2 regions of the Diaphorobacter sp. JS3051 genome follow, and region 1 is predicted to be linked to the other one. Evidence: predicted binding sites of a transcription regulator. Region 1 holds the regulator's gene; the other holds the start of a gene.

What was found. Region 1 encodes FNR, which switches genes on or off when oxygen is low (the NO sensors DNR and NnrR bind a similar motif). Its sites were predicted from a motif close to TTGATNNNNATCAA; they were not measured.
Region 2: the regulator FNR is predicted to act here: its motif matches at 3,649-3,662, upstream of I3K84_RS09685 (CZB domain-containing protein).

The regions. Positions count from the first base shown of each region.
Region 1 covers NZ_CP065406.1:3,769,668-3,775,709, reverse strand. The annotation lists gene I3K84_RS17970 (sulfite exporter TauE/SafE family protein) at 1-219, opposite strand, end outside; gene hemN (oxygen-independent coproporphyrinogen III oxidase) at 223-1,605, opposite strand; gene fnr (fumarate/nitrate reduction transcriptional regulator Fnr) at 1,777-2,520, shown strand; gene I3K84_RS17955 (hypothetical protein) at 2,562-2,849, opposite strand; gene I3K84_RS17950 (FixH family protein) at 2,926-3,204, opposite strand; gene ccoG (cytochrome c oxidase accessory protein CcoG) at 3,266-4,708, opposite strand; gene ccoP (cytochrome-c oxidase, cbb3-type subunit III) at 4,793-5,707, opposite strand; gene I3K84_RS17935 (cbb3-type cytochrome c oxidase subunit 3) at 5,737-5,874, opposite strand; gene ccoO (cytochrome-c oxidase, cbb3-type subunit II) at 5,889-6,042, opposite strand, start outside.
Region 2 covers NZ_CP065406.1:2,022,558-2,028,599, reverse strand. The annotation lists gene I3K84_RS09705 (EF-hand domain-containing protein) at 1-254, opposite strand, end outside; gene I3K84_RS09700 (5'-nucleotidase) at 286-1,227, opposite strand; gene gspF (type II secretion system inner membrane protein GspF) at 1,224-2,453, opposite strand; gene I3K84_RS09690 (LLM class flavin-dependent oxidoreductase) at 2,515-3,546, opposite strand; gene I3K84_RS09685 (CZB domain-containing protein) at 3,742-4,266, shown strand; gene I3K84_RS09680 (GspE/PulE family protein) at 4,397-5,785, opposite strand; gene gspD (type II secretion system secretin GspD) at 5,798-6,042, opposite strand, start outside.

The DNA of each region.
Region 1 (6,042 bases):
CACCGCCCCTGCGGCGCCGTAGCCAATCAGGCGCCCCACGTGAAACTGCGCTACCCGTTGGAGGATTCCGCGGCGGGGCGCCCATTGAATGGTGTGGGTGGCGTCCGGCGTGCCACCCAGCCCCGTAAGCGCCGCGCAGGGAACAGAACACATCGCCAAACAGTGAGCCCCTCCCATCAGCCCCATCAGGAAGGCCGTCGTGGCCAGCGCCCACAGCATGGGTCAAATAATCCGGGAAAAGCGAGCGCGGTTACGGTCAGCCTGCAGATACTTGTCGAACACCATGGCCACACCGCGCACGAAATACCACCCCATGGGCGTAACTTCAACGCCCTCATCACTAATTTTCACTAAGCCCTGAGCCGCCATTTCTTGCAGTTGCTGTAATTCCGCATCGAAATAACTGCGGAAATCAATCAGCCAAGACTGTTCCAACGGCTCAAACAGCAACTCACCTTGGCACATCAACGCCATGATGACTGCGCGGCGCACCAAGTCGTCCTTGGTCAACGCCAGCCCGCGCACCACAGGCAAATGCCCCTGGTTAATGCAGTCGTAATACTCGTCCAGCGTTTTCACGTTTTGGCTGTAAGTAGCGCCCACGCGCCCGATGGCAGAAACGCCCAGACCAATCAGGTCGCAATCGGGCTGCGTGCTATAGCCTTGGAAATTGCGGTGCAGCCTGCCTTGCCGCTTGGCCACCGCCAGCGCATCGTCTGGCAGAGCAAAATGGTCCATGCCCACGTAGACGTAGCCGGCTTCTTGGAACACATCAAGTGACCGGGCCAACATGGACACCTTGGCCGAAGCCATGGGCAACTCGGCCGTGATGATGCGTCGCTGCGATTTGAAGCGTTCTGGCAAGTGAGCGTACGCATACAGCGCGATCCGGTCTGGCCGCAGCTCGGCTACCTGCTCCAAGGTGCAATCAAACGACTCCGGTGTCTGTCGCGGCAGCCCGTAGATCAAATCCACGTTCACCGATTCAAACCCGAGCTTGCGAGCCGCATCGACCAACGCGAACACCTTTTCGGCAGGCTGAATGCGGTGCACGGCCTTTTGTACTTCAGGGTCGAAATCCTGCACGCCAAAGCTCAGGCGATTGAAACCCAGCTCCGCCAACAATCCCAGCCGCGCTTCATCCACGGTCCGGGGGTCCACTTCTATGGAGTACTCCCCCCCAGGAACAAGGACGAAACTGCGCCTCAGCATGCCCATCAGTTCGCGCAAACCGTCATCCGTCAGAAAAGTAGGCGTGCCGCCGCCGAAATGCAGCTGGCTCACATGCTGACCCACACCGCAGTGCGCCGTATGCAGGTCGATTTCACGGCTGAGGTAACGCAAGTAGACCTCTGTCCGCTCTGGATGCCGGGTAATGATTTTGTTACACGCGCAGTAATAGCACAGCGATTCACAAAACGGGATGTGGACATAAAGCGACAAAGGCATCGCCTTGGCTACCGACCCCACGCGACGCTGCTGCAGCGCAAGGATGTATTCCCGCTCGCCAAAAGCCTCGACAAAACGATCAGCAGTCGGATAAGAGGTGTAGCGCGGCCCTGGGACGTCAAAGCGACGCAGGAGCTCTGTTGTAACAACGGTCATGACGGGATTCCTTGCACTTTCATATCACTGTGCCGTAGAGTCCCCCATGAGTCCTTGACGTTGATCAAGCGCCCATGAGGTCCTTGTGGCGACAATTTGACTTCGGCTCAAAGTCGTCCGGCGGCCTACGGCATTCCATGTCTCCCAGCCGTTCAGAGGTAAGCTCAAGCCATGAACAGGGTTCCCATGCATACGAATCTCCAGACCATCAAAGTTGCCTGCTCAAACTGCAATCTGCGTGAGCTGTGCATGCCCGTGGGTCTGGACGACCAGCAACTCAAGCGCATCGATGACATTGTTGCTGTACGACGCAAGATCAAGCGTGGCGGCACGCTTTTCCGGAACGGTGAACCCTTCACATCCCTTTTTGCCATCCGCACCGGATTCTTCAAGACCTGTGTCGCCACCGAGGACGGTCGCGATCAAGTGACGGGTTTTCAAATGGCGGGCGAAATCATTGGCCTGGATGGCATCGTGAGTGACCGTCACACTTGCGATGCGGTAGCGCTTGAAGACGCCGAAGTATGCGTCATGCCTTTCGATCGTATTGAAGAGTTGTCGCGCGAAGTTACGGCACTACAGCACCATGTGCACAAGATCATGAGCCGCGAGATTGTTCGCGAGCATGGGGTCATGCTGTTGCTGGGGAGTATGCGTGCTGAGGAACGCCTTGCCGCATTCCTGTTGAATCTCGTACAACGCTTGCATGCCCGGGGTTTCTCGCAATCCGAATTGGTGCTGCGCATGACACGTGAAGAGATCGGCAGCTACCTAGGATTGAAACTGGAAACCGTCAGCCGCACGTTTTCCAAGTTCGTGGAAGAAGGTATTGTGGAAGTAAAACAGCGCCATGTGCGCATCGTCGATACCGATGCGCTGAAGCGCATTGTCAACAGCCAGCAAGCCTGCCATTAAGCTTCGGTTTTTTGCTCATTCATAACTGATCGGCGGAAAGATCAGGAAACGTATTTGGCGCAATCAGCCGGCCGCGCCCCTTTGGGCACGGGGCAGCGATTCAACTCAAAGGGCGAGAGTGACAACAGCGTCGTCAATGCGCTGGAAGCCATGAGTACGAACCAGAACGTGAAGAAGGCGATGGTATACACACCTTCGCGCGAGAGATGCAGGGGTTGATCAAACCACTGCAGCGCTTCTGGATCCACGAAGGCGAACACCACCATTTCCATGACGCCCGCCATCAAAAAGGCCGGCCACGCGATCCACATCAATCGTTGCATCCACATTCGCCCATCTCCTAGCAGGTGTAGTTGACAGCCTAGCATCTGTTCTCCGGCATGCAAAGAGGACTCGCCCTGCCGGTCAGCGCGGTTGATCCTCCAGCGGAGTAGCTGCATGGTTGCGCCCCTTCATGGCAGGCGTCATGTCGCCCCCAGACTCCTTCAGGGTCTCGTTGATGTTCAAGCCCCGTTGGTAATAGTCTTCCGCGATGACGGGGTCGGGTTTGCTCACGGCCAGCCAGAGGGTCACGAAGCCCGCAATGATGACAATCACCGGCCCCGCGATGACAAGCCAGACATGGCCAAACGTCCACCAAGGCTTTCCGTCGTCGTCCAGTTTCATGGGGGAATTACTCAACATTTATATTAACTCCTCGCTCATTTATGAGCACAGCTTGTTCATTTGTATTCCACGACCGCCTTCAGCGGGGTACGAGGAATACGGATTTCTCTGCCACTTGGGCTTTATCACCCTGCGCTTGAATATCGAAATACACCGTATGCGATCCAGGAGATGCTGAGCCATACGGAATTTGAAGACGGACAACCACCCATCGGGATTCCGCCGGTCCAATGTCAATTGCGGTCTCGGACGCCACTTCCAGCCCTTCCATGCCGTGGGCGCTGATGGTGTAGCGCTGCGCCCCCTCCGTGGCGTTCATGATCTGCAGCCGGTAGATATTTTCAAGCTTGCCTCCCGCCACGATGCGCGAGAGCGCAGCGCGGTCGCGCACGATGTCCACCTTCAACGGGGTGCGTACCACCAAGCTGGCCAGCATGCCGACGCACAACACCACCAGCACCGCTGAATAGAACAACACACGGGGTCGCAGCACGCGTTTGAGCATTTGCGACTGGGTCCAGTGGTTCTTGACGCCGTTCTGCGTTGAGAAGCGAATCAGCCCGCGCGGATACTTCATCTTATCCATCACGGTATTGCAAGCGTCCACGCAGAGACCGCAACCAATGCATTCGTATTGCAGTCCGTTGCGAATATCGATACCCGTTGGGCAGACCTGGACACACAGCGTGCAATCGATGCAGTCACCCAGTCCCGCAGCTTTGTGGTCTACGGTCTTGTTACGGGGCCCGCGAGGCTCGCCGCGCTCAGGATCGTAAGAGACGACCAGCGTGTCCCTGTCGAACATTGCGCTTTGGAAACGCGCATAAGGGCACATGTATTTGCACACCTGCTCGCGCAGGAATCCTGCGTTGCCGTACGTGGCCAACCCATAGAAGATCACCCAGAATATCTGCCACCCTCCTTGCAGGGCCAGCAACTCTCCCCCCAGCTCGCGAATCGGAACGAAATAGCCCACGAAGGTGAAGCCGGTCCAGAATGCGACCGCAATCCAAATGGCTTGCTTGACAGATTTTTTCCAGATCTTCTCAAATGTCCACGGACCATTGTCCAGGCGCATACGGGCACTGCGGTCGCCTTCGACTTTGTGCTCGATCCACATGAACATTTCCGTGTATACGGTCTGGGGACAGGAGAAGCCGCACCACAGGCGTCCCGCCACTGCGGTAAACAGAAAAAGCGACAGCGCGGAAATAATCAGCAAACCCGTCAGATAAATGAAGTCCTGCGGGTAAAGCACCAAACCAAAAATATAGAAACGGCGTGCTCCGAGGTCAAAGAGCACCATCTGGCGCTGCCCCCACTCCAGCCATGGCAGGCCATAGAAAACCAGCTGTGTCAGAAACACCATCGCCCAACGCCAACGTGCGAACACTCCACTTATCGAGCGTGGATAGATTTTCTTTTGCGCCTCATAGAGCGAAATGACCTCGGTCTGCGAACTTTCGGCCCCCACTGGCGTGATAGGAATCACCTTACGGGGCTGACCTTCGGCTGGCTTCATGGTGGAATCTCAAAAAGGAAGTGCAACTTCCAAAACGCAAAACGGCCGGCGCCCCTCGACGGGGAGCCGGCCGCACAGGGAGCATCAGCGCGGGGCGCCGGCCTTATTGGACAAACCCCAGACGTATGCCGTCAACACCTTGATCTGTGCATCGGTCAACTTGCCCGTTTGGGCAGGCATCTCGTTGGTCTTGCCATTGTTGATCATAGCGGTGATGGCAGCTTCGCCCCAGCCATGCAGCCAGATGTCATCCGTCAGATTAGGGGCACCCAGGGCCACATTGCCCTTGCCGTCCATCCCGTGGCATGCAGCGCACGCAGTGAACTTCGACTTGCCCAGAGACGCCTTCAGGGAGTCATGCGGACTTCCCGACAGGCTCAGGACATAGTGGGCGAGGTTACGCACATCTTCCGGCGAGCCCACGGCGGCCGCCATGGGAGGCATGACGCCAATGCGCCCATCGTGGATGGTCTTCTGGATCTGATCAGGCGCACCGCCGTGCAGCCAGTCACCGTCGGCCAGGTTGGGGAAGCCCTTGCTGCCGCGGGCATCGGAACCATGACACTGCGCGCAGTTGTTCATGAACAGACGCTCACCAATTGCCATGGCCGCTGTGTCGGCCGCCATCTCTTGGGGCTGCATGGCCTCGAACCGCGCATACAGGGGCTGCAACTCTGCGTTAGCCTTGTCCACTTCGGCTTGGTACTCGCCCAGCTGCGTCCAGCCCAACTTACCCTTAAAGGTCCCCAATCCGGGATAGGCAGCCAGATAGCCAGCACCGAATACCAGCGTGATGATGAACAGCCACATCCACCAACGAGGCATGGGGTTGTTCATTTCCGTCAGGTCTTCGTCCCAGACGTGACCGGTGGTGTTGTCGGCCGTAGCCTCGACCTTCTTGCGGGACGTGATCCACAGCAGCAAGCCGCAGGCCACGATACCGATGATGGTGATTCCGGCCACGTAGAAGGACCAGAAGTTACTCGTGAAATCGCTCATGGGTTATCTCTTTTCTTGTGGAGACTTCTTCAGTCCTCGGCGAAGGGCAACTGTGCTGCCTCCTCGAACCGGGCCCGGTTGCGGCGCATGAAGGCCCAGAACCAGATGCCCACGAAACACGCCAGCGACGCCAGCGTGGCCACGATACGCATGGTGGTGATGTCCATGACCAGCTCCTCGATTACTTGAGCGCACGGCCCAAAACCTGGAGATAGGCCACCACGGCATCCATCTCTGTCTTGCCCTTGACCTGCTCGGCGGCGCTGGCGATCTCCTCATCCGTATACGGGACGCCGACCGTGCGCAATGCCTTCATGCGAGGAGCGACAACGGAA
Region 2 (6,042 bases), 1.7 Mb from region 1:
TTGGGCACGATGGCCACTTCAGCACGGCTGAGCTTGCCGTCGCCGTTGAAATCCAGCATCTCGAACTGGCGGATCGCCTTGATCTCGCCCTTGGTCAGGGGCGCACTGGCGCTGTGCCGGGGCGCGGTGGCATGGGCCACGCCCTGCGCCTGAGCGGCCAGCGGAGCCGCCAGCGCGCAGGCCATGAGCCACGCGCAGGCTGTCGGGGCCGTCAGCAGGCGTGTAAAGGGGCGGAAGGAGCGTGAAGGCAACATTCAGGAGTAGAGCCGGCGCGCCGCCACTGGTTCAACGCCGCGGGGGGCGGGCTGTATCACCCTGTAGCGCGGCCGCTGTGTTGGCGATGCCGCTGCTGACATGCCCCGCCGGAACATGGCGTGCGGCGGACGCCACGTGGCCCGTCTGGTCATCGAAGAAGAAGTCGGGCTCGAACTCGCGCAGGAAGGGGCCTTTTTCCAGCCCGCCGAGGAACATGGCCTCGTCCACGGTGATGCCCCAGTCGAGCAGCGTGCGGATCGCGCGCTCGTGCGCCGGTGCGCTGCGCGCGGTGACCAGCGCGGTGCGGATGCGCATCTGCGAGGCGTCCGCCTGCTGCTGCAGCCGGTGCAGCGCGGCCAGCAGCGGCTTGAACGGCCCTTCGGCCAGCGGCGTGGCGGCATGGGACACCTCGTGCTGCAGGAAGGCCGGCAGGCCGCCCTGCTGGTACACGCGCTCGGCCTCGTCGGAGAACAGCACCGCGTCGCCGTCGAAGGCGATGCGCACTTCGCGCGGATAGCGGTCCCCGGCGGGCGTGGAGTCGATCATCACCCGCGCGGCGGGAAAGCCGATGGACAGCGCCTCGCGCACATCCGTCTCGTTGGCTGAAAGGAAGAGGTGCGCGCCCAATGGCCGCAGATAGGAAAACGGGTTGCGCCCGCGCGTGAACACGCCGCGCTCGATGCGCATGCCCGCCGCCTTGGCCGAGGCGAACACGCGCATGCCGCTGGCAGGGTCGTTGCGCGACAACATGACCACCTCGACGCGCGCGGCATCGGGCGTGTTGAACGCCAGCAGCTTTCTCACCAGAGGGAAGGCAATGCCGGGGCGCGCGGGCTCATGCACCAGCTCCAGCTGGCGGCGCATGTAGGCTTGCTCGTCGCCGGCCTCGAACAGGCGATTTTCTTCCTCGAAGTCGAACAGCGCGCGCGAGGAGATCGCGACGACGAGCTTGTCCTGCAGAGTGGCGCTCATTTGACGAACTGGTTGAGCTGGATGATCGGCATGAGCACCGCCAGCACGATCAGCATCACGATGCCGCCCATGGCCACGATGAGCAGCGGCTCCAGCACCGTGGCCAGTTGCATGGCGCGGCGCTGCACCTCGGTGCCCAATTGCGTGGCGGCGCGCTGCAGCATGGTGGGCAACTGGCCCGTCTGTTCGCCCAGCCGCGCGAACATGGCCACCAGGCCGGGGAACCGCTTTTTCTGCGCCAGGGCCGAGGCCAGCGGCGCGCCCTCGCGCACCAGCACCAGCGCGTCGAGTGCGTCCGCGCGCAGGGCGCGGTTGTTCAGCGTCTCGGCCGCGGCCTGCAGCGCCTTGAGAATGGGCACGCCCGCGCCTGCCAGCATGGCCAATGTGCCGGCGAAACGCGCCGCGTTGTAGCCGCGCGCCAGCTTGCCGACGAGCGGCAGGCGCAACCAGGCGGCGTCGAACTTCTCGCGCAGCCGCGGCTGGGCCAGCGCGGCGCGGGCGCCGAACGCCAGCAGGACCAGCCCGCCCAGCAACGCCCAGCCGTAGTTGCGCACCACGTCGCTCAAGGCCAGCATGGCCACCGTGAGGAAGGGCAGGGCGCGCTTGGTGCCCGCGAATACGCTGGCCACCTGCGGCACCACATAACCCACCAGGAACAGCACGATGACGATCGCGATCACGGTGACGATGGCCGGGTACAGCGCGGCGCCGATGAGCTTGGCGCGCAAGGCCTGGCGCTGCTCCAGATCGTCCGCCAGGCTGTCCAGCACTTCGGCCAGGCCGCCGCTGGACTCGCCCGCGCCGATCACGGCGCAGTAGATGTCGGAGAACTCGCGCGGGTGCTGCGCCAGCGCGCGCGCGAAGGTGGAGCCGGCGTTGACCTCGGCGCGCAGCGCGGCCAGCAGGTGGCGCTGGCGCTCGTCGTCCGCCTCTTCGGCGAGCGCGGTCAGCGCACGCTCCAGCGGCAGGCCCGAGCCCACCAGCCCGGCGAGCTGGCGCGTCCACACGCCCAGCCCCGTGGCGTTGAACACCGGCCGCGTGAACAGCCGCTGCGCCAGCGTGGGGGGTGTTCCGGGGGCGGTGCCAGCGGCCAGCGCCTCCACATCCAGGGGCACCAGGGCCTGGGCGCGCAGCAGGCTGCGGGCGGCCTTGGGGCTGTCGGCCTCCAGGGTGCCGCGGCGCACATGGCCTTGGGCGTCCAGGGCTTCGAAGGAATAGGCGGGCATGCGGGAAAGTCAGCGGCGGTGGGCGAGCAGGGGCAAACTGGGCGGGCCGCAGTCGACCCGTTCAGCCCGCCATGGTAGCCGCTGCGGGTGACAGTGCCGCGTGCGCCTGGGCGGTGATGTCCAGCGAGCGCAGGCGCAGCGCCGGGTCGTACACGTCGCTCACCAGCATGAATTCGTCGGCCTGCGTGGCGGCCACCAGCGCCTGCAGGCCCGCGCGCACGGTCTGCGGGCCACCGACCACGCCGACCGCGAGGAAGTCGGCCACGGCGGCGCGCTCCTGCGGCGCGAGGCTCTGCAGATAACCCTCTACGGGCGGCTGCAGCAGTCCGCGCTGGCCGGTGAGAATGCCCAGCACGCGCTGGTAGGTGCTGCTGGCCAGGTACTGCGCCTCGTCATCGGTGGGTGCGGCGATCACGGGCACGCCGATCACCACGTAGGGCTTGGCACAGGCTGGCGAGGGGCGGAACAGCCGGCGGTAGATGTCGATGGCCGCGTGCAGCATGCGCGGCGCGAAGTGCGAGGCGAAGGCATAGGGCAGGCCCATCTGCGCCGCCAGCTGCGCCGAGAACAGGCTGGAGCCCAGCAGCCAGAGGGGCACCTGCGTGCCGGCGCCCGGCACGGCGGTGATGCGCTGGCCCGGCTGCGCGGGCGCCAAGAGCTGCTGCAGCTCGGCCACGTCGCGGGGGAAGTCGGCCTCGGTCTCCACGCGGTCGCGGCGCAGGGCGCGCATGGTGGCGCCGTCGGTGCCGGGTGCGCGGCCCAGCCCCAGGTCGATACGGCCGGGGTAGAGCTCGGCCAGCGTGCCGAAGGCCTCGGCCACCACCAGCGGCGCATGGTTGGGCAGCATGATGCCGCCCGAGCCCACGCGGATGGACCGCGTGGCCCCGGCCACGTGGCCGACCAGCACGGCCGTGGCAGAGCTGGCGATGCCCGGCATGTTGTGGTGCTCGGCCAGCCAGTAGCGCTTGAAGCCCAGCGCCTCCACATGCTGCGCCGTCTGCACGGCGATCTGCAGTGCCTGGGCCACGGTGCCGCCCTCGCGCACGGCCACGAGATCAAGCATGGAAAGTAAAGGCAGGGAATGTGTGGTCATGGCACCGATTGTGGGCGGCGGGTGAAATCCGTGCTGCGCCGTGGGTATGGTGGGCAGAGGTTCCCGCATGGTGCATAGCGTTTTGCTATTGATATACTGAATTTGTTTTAAATCAACACACGAAACATATTGTCACTTTTGGCGTCCTGTGCGACGCTGCCAGGAAGTGATGCACGGGGCGTGCGGGGGGTGTCTATGGGGTTCTTCAGCCGTTTGTTTCAGCCGCGTGCCGACGGCCTGGCCGCGCCTGAGGACTGGACTTCGCTGCCTGCGAGCGAGGCCAGCGCGCTGGTGCTGTACGACGAAGAGGCTTCGCGGCTCCTGGCGGCGTTCGACATCGAGGCTGCCATCGTCATGCACGAGCGCTGGCTGCCCTGGCTGGCCCAAGCGCTGGCGGGCGCGCGCGACGAACAGCTGCGTCCCGAAACGGTGGTGGACGACACCTGTTCCGAGCTGGGCCGCTGGCTGCACGGCAGCGGGCGCGTGGCGCTGGGGCACTTTCCTGCTTTCGACATGCTGATGCGCCGCCACCAGTACTTTCACCACCAGGCGGCTGTGCTGCTGACGCATCTGGCGCAGGGCGATCAATTGCGGGCCGATCAGGCGTTCAAGAGCTGCCAGCATGCGTCGCGCCAGGTGGTGCTGCTGCTCAAGGAGCTGCAGCGCGGGCTGGACCACGGGAAGCGTCCTCCCCAGCCGATGGCCGCAGGTGAACGCTGAAATGCGCTATTGATATAGGAGCTATTGGCGCTTGTCTGTAATGGTTTTCAATGCAATTCGTATTGAAAACCCAGACTTGGCAAGCGCGCCGCGCTCCTGTTTTTGAAAGGCGCCGCTGCGGCCTGTCCGCTCAGTCGCGCGTTACACGCAGCACTTCTTCGCGGCTGGTGATGCCGGCGTGGATCAGCCGCTCGCCATCGTCGCGCATCAGCGTCATGCCGCCGGCCAGGGCCTGGGTACGCACCTCGGCCTCCGGGGCCTGGTTGTGGATCTGCGCGCGGATGGCGTCGTCCACCACCAGCAGCTCGAACACGCCGGTGCGCCCCGCGTAGCCGGTATGGCCGCAGTGGTCGCAGCCTGCGCCGTGGCACTCGCCGCAATATTTGCGCACCAGGCGCTGCGCCAGCACCCCCAGCAGCGACGAGGACAGCAGGAACGGCTCCACTCCCATGTCGGTCAGGCGCGTGATGGCGCTGGCCGCGTCGTTGGTGTGCAGCGTGGCCAGCACCAAGTGGCCGGTGAGCGAGGCCTGGATGGCGATCTGCGCGGTCTCGAAGTCGCGGATCTCGCCGATCATGATCACATCGGGGTCCTGGCGCAGGATGGCGCGCAGGGCCTTGGCAAACGTCAGGTCGATCTTGGCGTTGACCTGCGTCTGGCCCACCCCGGGCAGCTCGTACTCGATGGGGTCTTCCACCGTCATGATGTTGCTGCGCGCGGCGTCCAGCCGCGCCAGCGCCGCGTACAGCGTGGTGGTCTTGCCCGAGCCCGTGGGGCCGGTCACGAGGATGATGCCGTGCGGCTGCTGGATCAGGTGCGCGAGCCGCGCCAGCACCTCGCCCTGCATGCCCACGGCCTCCAGGTTCAGCTTGCTCTCGCTCTTGTCCAAGAGGCGCAGCACGGCGCGCTCGCCATGGGCGTTGGGCAGCGTGGATACGCGCACGTCGACGGCGCGGGTGCCCAGGCGCAGGCTGATGCGCCCGTCCTGCGGCAGGCGCTTTTCGGAGATGTCCAGGTCCGCCATGATCTTCAGGCGGCTGATCAGCGCGGCGTGCAGCGCGCGGTTGGGCTGCACCACCTCGCGCAGCGTGCCGTCCACGCGAAAGCGCACGCTGGAGTGGCGCTCGTAGGGCTCGATGTGGATGTCGCTCGCGCCGTCGCGCACGGCCTGCGTGAGCAGGGCGTTGAGCATGCGGATGATGGGCGCGTCGCCCGCGGACTCCAGCAGGTCTTCCACGGCGGGCAGCTCCTGCATCATGCGCGAGAGGTCGGCGCCTTCCTCCACCTCGCTCACCACCGTGGCCGCGCTGGACTCGCTTTGCGAATACGCCGCGCTGATGCGCTGCGCCAGCGTGGGGGCGTCCAGCGGCATGAACTGGTGCACGGCATGCTTGCGCAGCACTTCGGACAGCGCGCCAGCGTCCGGCTGCGGGCCGTGCCACAGCACGAGCTGCTGGCCGTCATCTTCCAGCAGCAGCTGGCTGCTGCGCGCAAATGCGTAGGGCAGGGGGTGGCGCATGCGGCGGGCCCCTTACTGCGGGCTGTAGGGCGACTGGCCCATGCTGGGCGGCGTGGCGGTGCGCGCGGGCGGCTGGGGTGCGAGCGGCGCCAGCGGCGCAGGTGCGGCCGCGGGCTGCACGGGCGCGGCGGACGAGGCGGGGGTGGGCAGGGGCGGCAGCACCGGCGCCTCGGACACACCGCTCATCATCGTGCTGGGCGCGGGCTGCGTGCTTTGCTGCAGCGCGCGAATGGCCTCGTAGCGGTCCACCATCAGCG